DNA from 2 places in the Catenibacterium sp. genome. Region 2 is predicted to be linked to the other one. Evidence: a T-box and tRNA genes for the amino acid it is inferred to sense, from the RefSeq annotation. Region 2 holds a T-box; the other holds one or more tRNA genes.
What was found. The T-box of region 2 lies ahead of leuS (leucine--tRNA ligase). A T-box ahead of a tRNA ligase gene usually reads a tRNA of that ligase, here a tRNA-Leu.
Positions count from the first base shown of each region.

Region 1 (4,456 bases), on a different contig from region 2:
ACTTTTTTTATGTGGGCACCTGTGAATTTATCCATGTATGGATGATAAAGGACATGGTACATTAAAACGTACTAAGAAGAAATCATATGACTGGATGAAGCATATCATTGAAACAAATGGTGCTGCATTAGAAGAGGATAGTGATTAATTCACTATTCTTTTATTTGTATCCGTTTTCACATAATGACAAAGTCACTACAAAGCGCTTATAGTCTTCGTGAACAAGTATAGTTATTTAACACCTAAAATTAGGTGTTATAGTATTACGATTTACATGCATTTTAAAAAGATATGATATATACTAAAGAAAATGAATTATTCACACTTATGCACATTATGCACAAAATAGAATAAAGAAATGAACAAAGTATTTATGTAATTTTGATCTAAAATATACCATGAAACATTGTAATCAAACAAATACATGATAAAATAGAAATGCAACCGTTTACAAGAAAGGGGGTTACACTATGAAAGCGTCTGAAGTATCCAAAAGACTTTCTAGTGGTGAAATGACTCCTCTATTAAGAGGAATTTACTCAGAAAATATAGATGAGCAGGTATTAAGATATAAAGAAGCTATACAATCGTTTATGGATTATTATGGAGATCAGGATATTATGATATTTAGTGTTCCTGGTAAATGTGAAATAGGTGGGAATCATACCGACCACCAGCATGGACGTGTTCTTGCATCCGCTATTCAATTAGATTCTATTGGTATAGTAGGTAAACAGGATCGTTATGTGAAGGTTATTTATGATGAACTAAATATTAATGAAATAGATACAGAAAATATAAAATATAATGAAGCCAAGAAAGGCACAATGGAATCATTGATCAATGGTGTATTATTTGGTTTAAACCAGAAGAATTATCATATCGGTGGTTTTAATGCTTTTATTCAATGTAATATTCCTAGAAATGTAGGTTTAGGTTCTAGTGCTAACTTTAATATTATGATTGGTACCATTATTAACTATTTATACAATGAAGGAAAAATTGAAAACAAACATCTTATCCAGATTGGGCGTTTTGCGACAAATACATTTTATTGTAAGCCAAGTGGTATGATGAATGAATGTGTCTGCTGTGTGGGTGGATTTATTAAAGTGGATTTTAAGGATTCTAATTCACCTGATATTTATAAGCTGAATACTGATTTCTCAAATTTTGATTATACTCTATGTTGTGTGAATTCTAATGTGTATAGATCAGATACTACTATGGATTATTATGCTGTTCCTAATGAAATGATCAAGGTGGCTAACTTCTTTAAGAAAGATGTCTTAAGAGATGTTTCTTATGATGAGTTCATGAAGAAATACCGTATGGTAAGAGCAAGAGTAGGGGATCGTCCTGCTTTAAGAGCACTTCATTTCTTTAAAGAAGAAGATCGTGTCTTAAAGCAGTCAGAAGCACTTGAAAAGGGAGATTTTGATACTTTCTTAAGATTAGTAAGAGAATCTGGAGATTCTACCTTTAAAGCATTACAGAATATTTATCAACAGGAAAGTACGCGTCATCAAAATATTGGTACAGCTATTGTATTAAGCGAAAACTTTTTAGGTGAAGATGGTGTTGTAAAAGTGAATGGTGGTGGATTCTCAGGTACTATGCTTGCCTTTGTGAAAACAAGTGTCATTAATGATTATGCAGCTTATATGGATTCTATATTTGGTAAGGGTTCTTGTTATATTATTCATGCAAGAGAACAAGGCGCAATAAGATTACTCTAAAGCAGTGAAAACTGCTTTTTTTTATAATTCTTTGTGCTATAATATTACCGACATATGTCAGTAACTGGAGGAGCGTATGGCTAGACCAAAGAGATCAAGGACAATTACAGGATTTCCTGAATACAATATGTTTGTACCTGATGGTATCCCTCAAAAAGGCTATATAGAGCTTGAATTAGATGAATTTGAGGTCATCCGTCTTATAGACTATAAGTCCTATACACACGCCAAATGCGCTGATAAGATGAATATATCACGTACTACAGTCACTGAAATATATGCCAGAGCAAGAAAAAAGATAGCACGCAGTATTATGGAAGGCTATCCTTTAAGAATTGAAGGCAATGAATGTATAAAGAAAACAGGGTATCCTGTATTAAAGGTAAAAGGAGAACATATTATGAGAATTGCGGTAACTTATGAAAATGAATCAGTTTTTCCACACTTTGGAAAAACATCACAATTTAAATTATATGATGTAGAAAACAATGAAATCAAAGAATCACAGGTTGTTGGTACAGAAGGATTAGGCCATGGTGCTCTAGCAATCTTATTATCTAATATGAATGTAGATGTATTGATCTGTGGTGGTATTGGTAGAGGTGCTATTATGGCTTTAAGTGGGTCTAATATTAATGTCGTAGGTGGAGTGACAGGTGATTGTGATACTGCAGTAAAAGCTTATTTAGATGGTACACTTGTTCCTGAGTCAGAACCTACTTGTGGATGCAGTCATGATAGCTGTGAATGCCATGATGAATAATATTTGACAAACAAATAAAACGAGAATAAAATCAAAACTGTTGAATGCTCGGATGGTGGAATGGTAGACACGCCAGTTTCAGGTACTGGTGGTTTATGCCGTGTGGGTTCAAGTCCCATTCCGAGCACCAATAGTTGTTAACGTGGGTAACCACGTTTTTTTTTGTGCATTAAAAAAGACTATGAATAACTCATAGCCTCTATATAATGATTCCCAAGAATCCTAATGCAAGGAAAATAAGAATGAGATAGATAATGACCTTTAAACTCCATTTAAATATATAAAACATAACAATAAATGGAAGAAATGCAAGAAAGAACACCATAGATAATAATGTACCTAACATAATCATCACCTCACTCTTATTATAATATTATTTTCCAGAATCTCCATAGTTTTTAAGTACTCTAGCACTTGGGTCATTGACATCACAGTTTTCCCATGTTTTGTTAGGCATCCAGAAGTCTTTGATCCATTTAGCTTTTCCTGGGTAATAAGATTCAAAGATATCACGATATAATAATGATTCTTTAGTAAATGGTGTACAGTAAGGATACTTCTCTTTAGCGTTTACTACATCTTCATCTGTATATAATGAATCAGCATATTCTTTTAAGTAATCTACCATAGAATGTCCTACTGCATCAGAGAATGCGGCTTTTTCTCTAAATAAGATATCTTGAGGAAGATAGTTTAAACCTTCAAAAGCATGTCTTAATAGATATTTACCTTTGTTGTAAGTGTTCATTTTCTTCTTAGGATCAATACGCATAGTATAATCCACAAAATCAAGATCTGCGAAAGGAACACGTCCTTCTAAGGCATTTGCACTAATACATCTATCTGCTCTTAATACATCATACATATATAATTCACGCATACGTTTTTGAGATTCTTTCTGGAATTCTTCTGGACTAGGTGCAAAGTCTGTATATTTATAACCAAATAATTCATCACTGACTTCACCTGTTAGAATAACCTTTAAATCAGTATGTTCATGAATATATTTACATAGAAGATACATACCAATACTTGCACGAATAGTCGTAATATCCCAAGTTTCTAATGTACGAATGACTTCTCTTAAAGAACCTAATACATCTTCTTTAGTCATAATAACTTCTGTATGATCAGTACCTAAGAATTTAGCGACTTCTTTCGCATACTTTAAATCAATAGGATCTGTTTCCATACCAATCGCAAATGTCTTAATAGGTGTATCAGTAATACGCTGACCAATCGCACATACTAATGATGAATCTAAACCACCAGATAATAAATAACCAACAGGGGCATCACTCTGTAATCTCTTCTTAACGGCTTCAATTAATTTAACACGTAGGTTCAAGGCAATTGTTTCTACATCATCATTATGCATTAATTTCACATCAGCCACATCATTGAAGCATACAAACTTTTCCCCATCATAATAATGTCCTGGTGGGAAAGGCATAATTTCTTTACAGACAGGCATTAAAGCTTTGGCTTCAGAACCAAATGCGATAGTGCCTTTTTCAGTATATCCATAAAACATTGGACGAATACCAATTGGATCTCTGGCAGCCATCATCTTATCAGTATCTGCATCATATAAACAGAATGCATATTCACCATCTAAATATCTTACAAGTGTATCTAAACCATATTTTCTATATAAAGGAATTAATACTTCACAGTCACTAGAAGACTTGAAAGTATATTCATCCATAATATTCTTCTTTAATTCTGGGTAGTTATAGATTTCTCCATTACATACCACAATAGTATGATCATCAGAAAATGGCTGCATACCATTTTCACTTAAATCCATAATAGCTAATCTATTGAAACCAAAAGTCTTATCAAATAATCTAGAAGTCTCAATCATATCAGGACCTCTACCTTCAATCTTTCCTAAAGCTTCATCAAATACATCAATCTCTACTTCTGTAGAACCCATTGTTAGAAAACCACA
Region 1 is NZ_DAWDDM010000132.1:516-4,971, forward strand. It holds gene ACT8VG_RS06875 (galactokinase) at 471-1,739, shown strand; gene ACT8VG_RS06880 (DUF134 domain-containing protein) at 1,816-2,502, shown strand; tRNA gene ACT8VG_RS06885 (tRNA-Leu) at 2,549-2,632, shown strand; gene ACT8VG_RS06890 (hypothetical protein) at 2,702-2,848, opposite strand; gene asnB (asparagine synthase B) at 2,876-4,456, opposite strand, start outside.
Region 1: it has a tRNA-Leu gene. The T-box ahead of leuS (leucine--tRNA ligase) is inferred to sense a tRNA for this amino acid. The anticodon was not compared.

Region 2 (4,456 bases):
TAAGACATAAATCAATGCACTAATTATTGCGATAACTGTACCAATAGGAACATCTGTATATTCCTTTTTTATATAATTTCTAACAAGTGAAATCATTATCGGTAAAACAGCTAGTTTATCTCCAAGTGCAGGTATTGTTTTAAGTTTCTTTTCTAATCGTTGTAAAAAACGTTCTAATTCATCAACATCATCTAATAATGTTTTAGCCTTACCATATCCTTTCTTTAATTCTCTCAACGCAGATTTGTCATCAAAATTTTTTTCCATATTCATTTACCTCTTTATATTTCTGTTATAAATCTCAGAAACAATTAAGTCTTTTAATTCTTCATCCGTTAAAACATTGTAACTTTTTCCTTCAAATGTCATCTTTCTCAAATGATATTTCATTTCCATACTTTATCGCTCCCTTGATATTATCATATCATATCCTCTCTTACTATCATGAAGAAATCGTCCATTAATCCAAAAAAAAGACATCTCCTAAGAGATGCCTTAACGAATTATTTAACTACAATATTTACAATCTTGTTAGGAACATAAATGATCTTCTTAATTTCTTTACCATCAGTATGTGCCTTAACATTTTCAAGTTCTAATGCCTGCTGTTTAACAGATTCAGCTTCCTGATCCTTATTAATAGATAAACGTCCACGTACTTTACCATTTACCTGTACTGCAATTTCAATTGTAGATACAACAAGCTTGTCTTCTTCATATGTTGGCCATGCTTCATAAGCAATTGTTCCTTCATGACCAAGTTTTTCCCACATTTCTTCACAGATATGAGGCGCAATACATGAAAGCATCTTAACGATACCTTCTGCATATGGCTTATAAACTGCTTTAGCCTTATATGCTTCATTGATGAAGATCATCATCTGTGAGATAGCTGTATTAAAGCCAAGGTTTTCATAGTCTTCAGTCACTTTCTTAACTGTTGAGTGATATACGAAGTCTAATGAACCATCATTTATATCAGTTAACTTATCAGATTCAACAAATAATCTATAAACACGTTCTAGCCATTTCTTTGAACCTTCTACACCTGTTTCACTCCAAGGTTTAGATGCTTCAAGAGGACCCATAAACATTTCATATAAACGTAATGTATCTGCACCATATGCTTCTACAATATCATCTGGATTAATAACATTACCCTTTGACTTAGACATCTTCACACCATTTGGACCAAGAATCATACCCTGATGGTATAGCTTCTTGAATGGTTCTTTAACTGGTACGATACCCTTGTCATATAAATAGTTATTCCACATACGTGAATATAATAAGTGTCCTACTGCATGTTCAGGTCCACCAACATATAAGTCAACTGGCATCCAGTGCTTTAATAATTCTGGATCTGCAATAGCCTTATCGTTATGTGGATCAATATATCTTAAGAAGTACCAAGAAGATCCTGCAGAACCAGGCATTGTACTTGTTTCTCTCTTACCCTTCTTACCATCTACTTCTACATTAACCCAGTCAACAGCCTTATCCAATGGAGAAGAACCAGTCTTTGATGGACTATAATCTTCAAGTTCAGGTAAGATAAGTGGTAACTGATCATCACTTAATGCAACAGATGAGCCATCATCAAAGTTAATGATTGGAATTGGTTCACCCCAATATCTCTGTCTTGCAAAGATCCATTCTCTTAAACGATAGTTAACATGCTTAGAACCACAATGATGTTCTTCTAACCAGTCTAACATCTTATCGATTGCTTCCTGTTTATCTAAACCATTTAAGAAGTCAGAGTTAATATGTACACCATCTTGTGTCCATGCTTCCTTAGTAACATCTCCACCTTCTAATACTGGAATAATATCGATACCAAACTTCTTTGCGAAAGCATAGTCACGATCATCATGTGCAGGAACAGCCATGATAGCACCTGTTCCATAACCAGCTAATACATAGTCAGAAATCCAGATTGGAATCTTCTTACCATTTACTGGGTTGATTGCATAAGCACCAATGAAGACACCTGTCTTTTCTTTATTTAATTCAGTTCTTTCAAGTTCTGACTTAGTTGCACATACATCTAAGTAAGCTTTTACTTCATCCTTCTTATCAGGAGTCGTAATCTTTTCTACTAATTCATGTTCTGGTGCTAATACACAATAAGTAGCTCCAAATAATGTATCACAACGTGTTGTGAATACTGTGAATTTATCATCATAACCATCTACCTTAAAATCAACATGAGCACCGATTGATTTACCAATCCAGTTTCTCTGAATTTCTTTAGTAGATTCTGGCCAATCAACTTCTTCTAATCCTGCAAGTAATCTTTCAGCATATTTAGGAATATCAATAACCCACTGTTTCATATTCTTACGAATAACAGGGAATCCACCACGTTCACTCTTACCATCGATGATTTCATCGTTCGCAAGTACTGTACCTAATTCTTCACACCAGTTAACAGGAATATCTACATATCTAGCTAAACCATCTTCATATAGCTGTTTGAAAATCCACTGAGTCCATTTATAGAAGCTAGGATCACAAGTAGATACCTGCTTATCCCAGTCAAATGAGAAACCTAACATCTTTAACTGTTTAGTGAAAGTCTGAATATTCTTTAATGTAAATCCTTCAGGGTGGTTACCTGTCTTGATTGCATACTGTTCAGCAGGTAAACCAAATGAGTCAAATCCCATTGGGTGTAATACGTTATATCCCTGCATTCTCTTCATTCTTGACATGATGTCAGTTGCTGTATATCCTTCTGGATGTCCAACATGAAGACCTTGTCCTGATGGATAAGGGAACATGTCTAAGGCATAGTATTTAGGCTTTGAGAAATCATAAACATCTGTTTCGAATGTCTTATTCTCTTCCCAGTATTTCTGCCATTTCTTTTCTGCTATTTTATGATCATAAGCCATAATTTTGTCTCCTCCACTTTTAAAATAAAAAAAGTCCTCATGTCTAAGGACGAGAACTCGCGGTACCACCTTAGTTCATGAAGACTGATTCATGCGCTTAATGCTTTAACGCAGCAATACGTGATCTGCTTATCACAGACCCATCTCCCTAGCGAGTTCAATGGATAACTTTACTTATTCACACCAGCCATAAGTTCTCTTAAAAAGTATGACCATCTACTACTCTAGTTCCTTGACTTTTATATACTTACACACCTTATCATAATTTCCCATTATTTGCAAGAAGTATCATCTCATTTTAAGTATGCGGGATGGATTGAGCTTGATAATATAAAGAATACTAAATAGCGTAGAGAAACAAACTAATAAGAAAGAACCAATCCACAATATCAACATAATAAGAGGCTGGAAAGTGATATGCATAGGAAAGTCTGTAATCTGTGGGATGATTTGATTCATTATCTTCATAATACCAAGTAATATGAGTGAAGCTGTCACATAGCTATAAGAATGGAGAATCAAACATTGACAGAAAGACATCTTAAAAATATGTTTTTTCTTTTCACCATAGGCCTTCATGATGGCATGATCCTTCTTTAAATGCATCGCATGAAGAATCATGATTTCCATTATCATAAATATAGAAGAAAGTATTGTGAGAATAGAGAATAACACTAGAACCATCTGAATTCTATTCATATTCTGATTAAAAGTTTTTTGAGTTGATTCCCCCATTGCTTTAAACTCATATTCAGGATAATTCTTTTTTAAAGAATCTATAATGGATTTATCTTCCTTATATTTCAACATACCATATCTTGCAGTCGGTCTTTGATTAAAGATGGACTCTATCCAATGATAATTGGCATATTCATACATATAGAAGGCATCATAATTATAGGTTTGTGGAGAAATACCAACTATCTTTACTTCTTTTCCCTTTATCTTTAATTGATGCTTATAATAGATTGTCCAAGTTGTATTAAGTAATGTATTGACCTTATTCTTTTGTGCAAGTTTTCTTGCAGTAGAGAGAGGAACCGCAATTTCATCATTATTTTGTGGAGCTCTACCATATATATAATGAGTGGTATAGGACGAGTCGTCTGATATAAATAATACGTCATTCTTTTGATAACGTTGACTATTATGAGAGATTCCCATGAGATCATAATCATCAAGATTTAAATAATGATAGGATGCTTCATTGAAATGGGTTAAAGATAAAGGATCATCATTACGTAATTTATAAGTAATTGACTTCTGTGGAATCAATGAAGAAAGATATTGATAAATAGTATTACGAAAAGAGAATGTAAATGTAAATGTCATCATCAAACATAATAATGCGATAGATAGAGAAAATGACATCTGAAAAAATCTTTTACGACTACTTAAGAATGATTGGATAGTTAATTTAAGTATAGGAAAATGTCGTGGCTTATTATTGGTATGGTTCTCTCGAGGATAACTTTCTGTCTTTTTAATAAGTGTATCCTTTATAATACATCCATCCTTCATCTCTATAATACGATCACTATATTGTTTTACTAATA
Region 2 is NZ_DAWDDM010000119.1:682-5,137, reverse strand. It holds gene ACT8VG_RS06480 (YkvA family protein) at 1-237, opposite strand, end outside; gene leuS (leucine--tRNA ligase) at 504-2,900, opposite strand; T-box leader at 2,943-3,142, opposite strand; gene ACT8VG_RS06470 (ABC transporter ATP-binding protein/permease) at 3,189-4,456, opposite strand, start outside.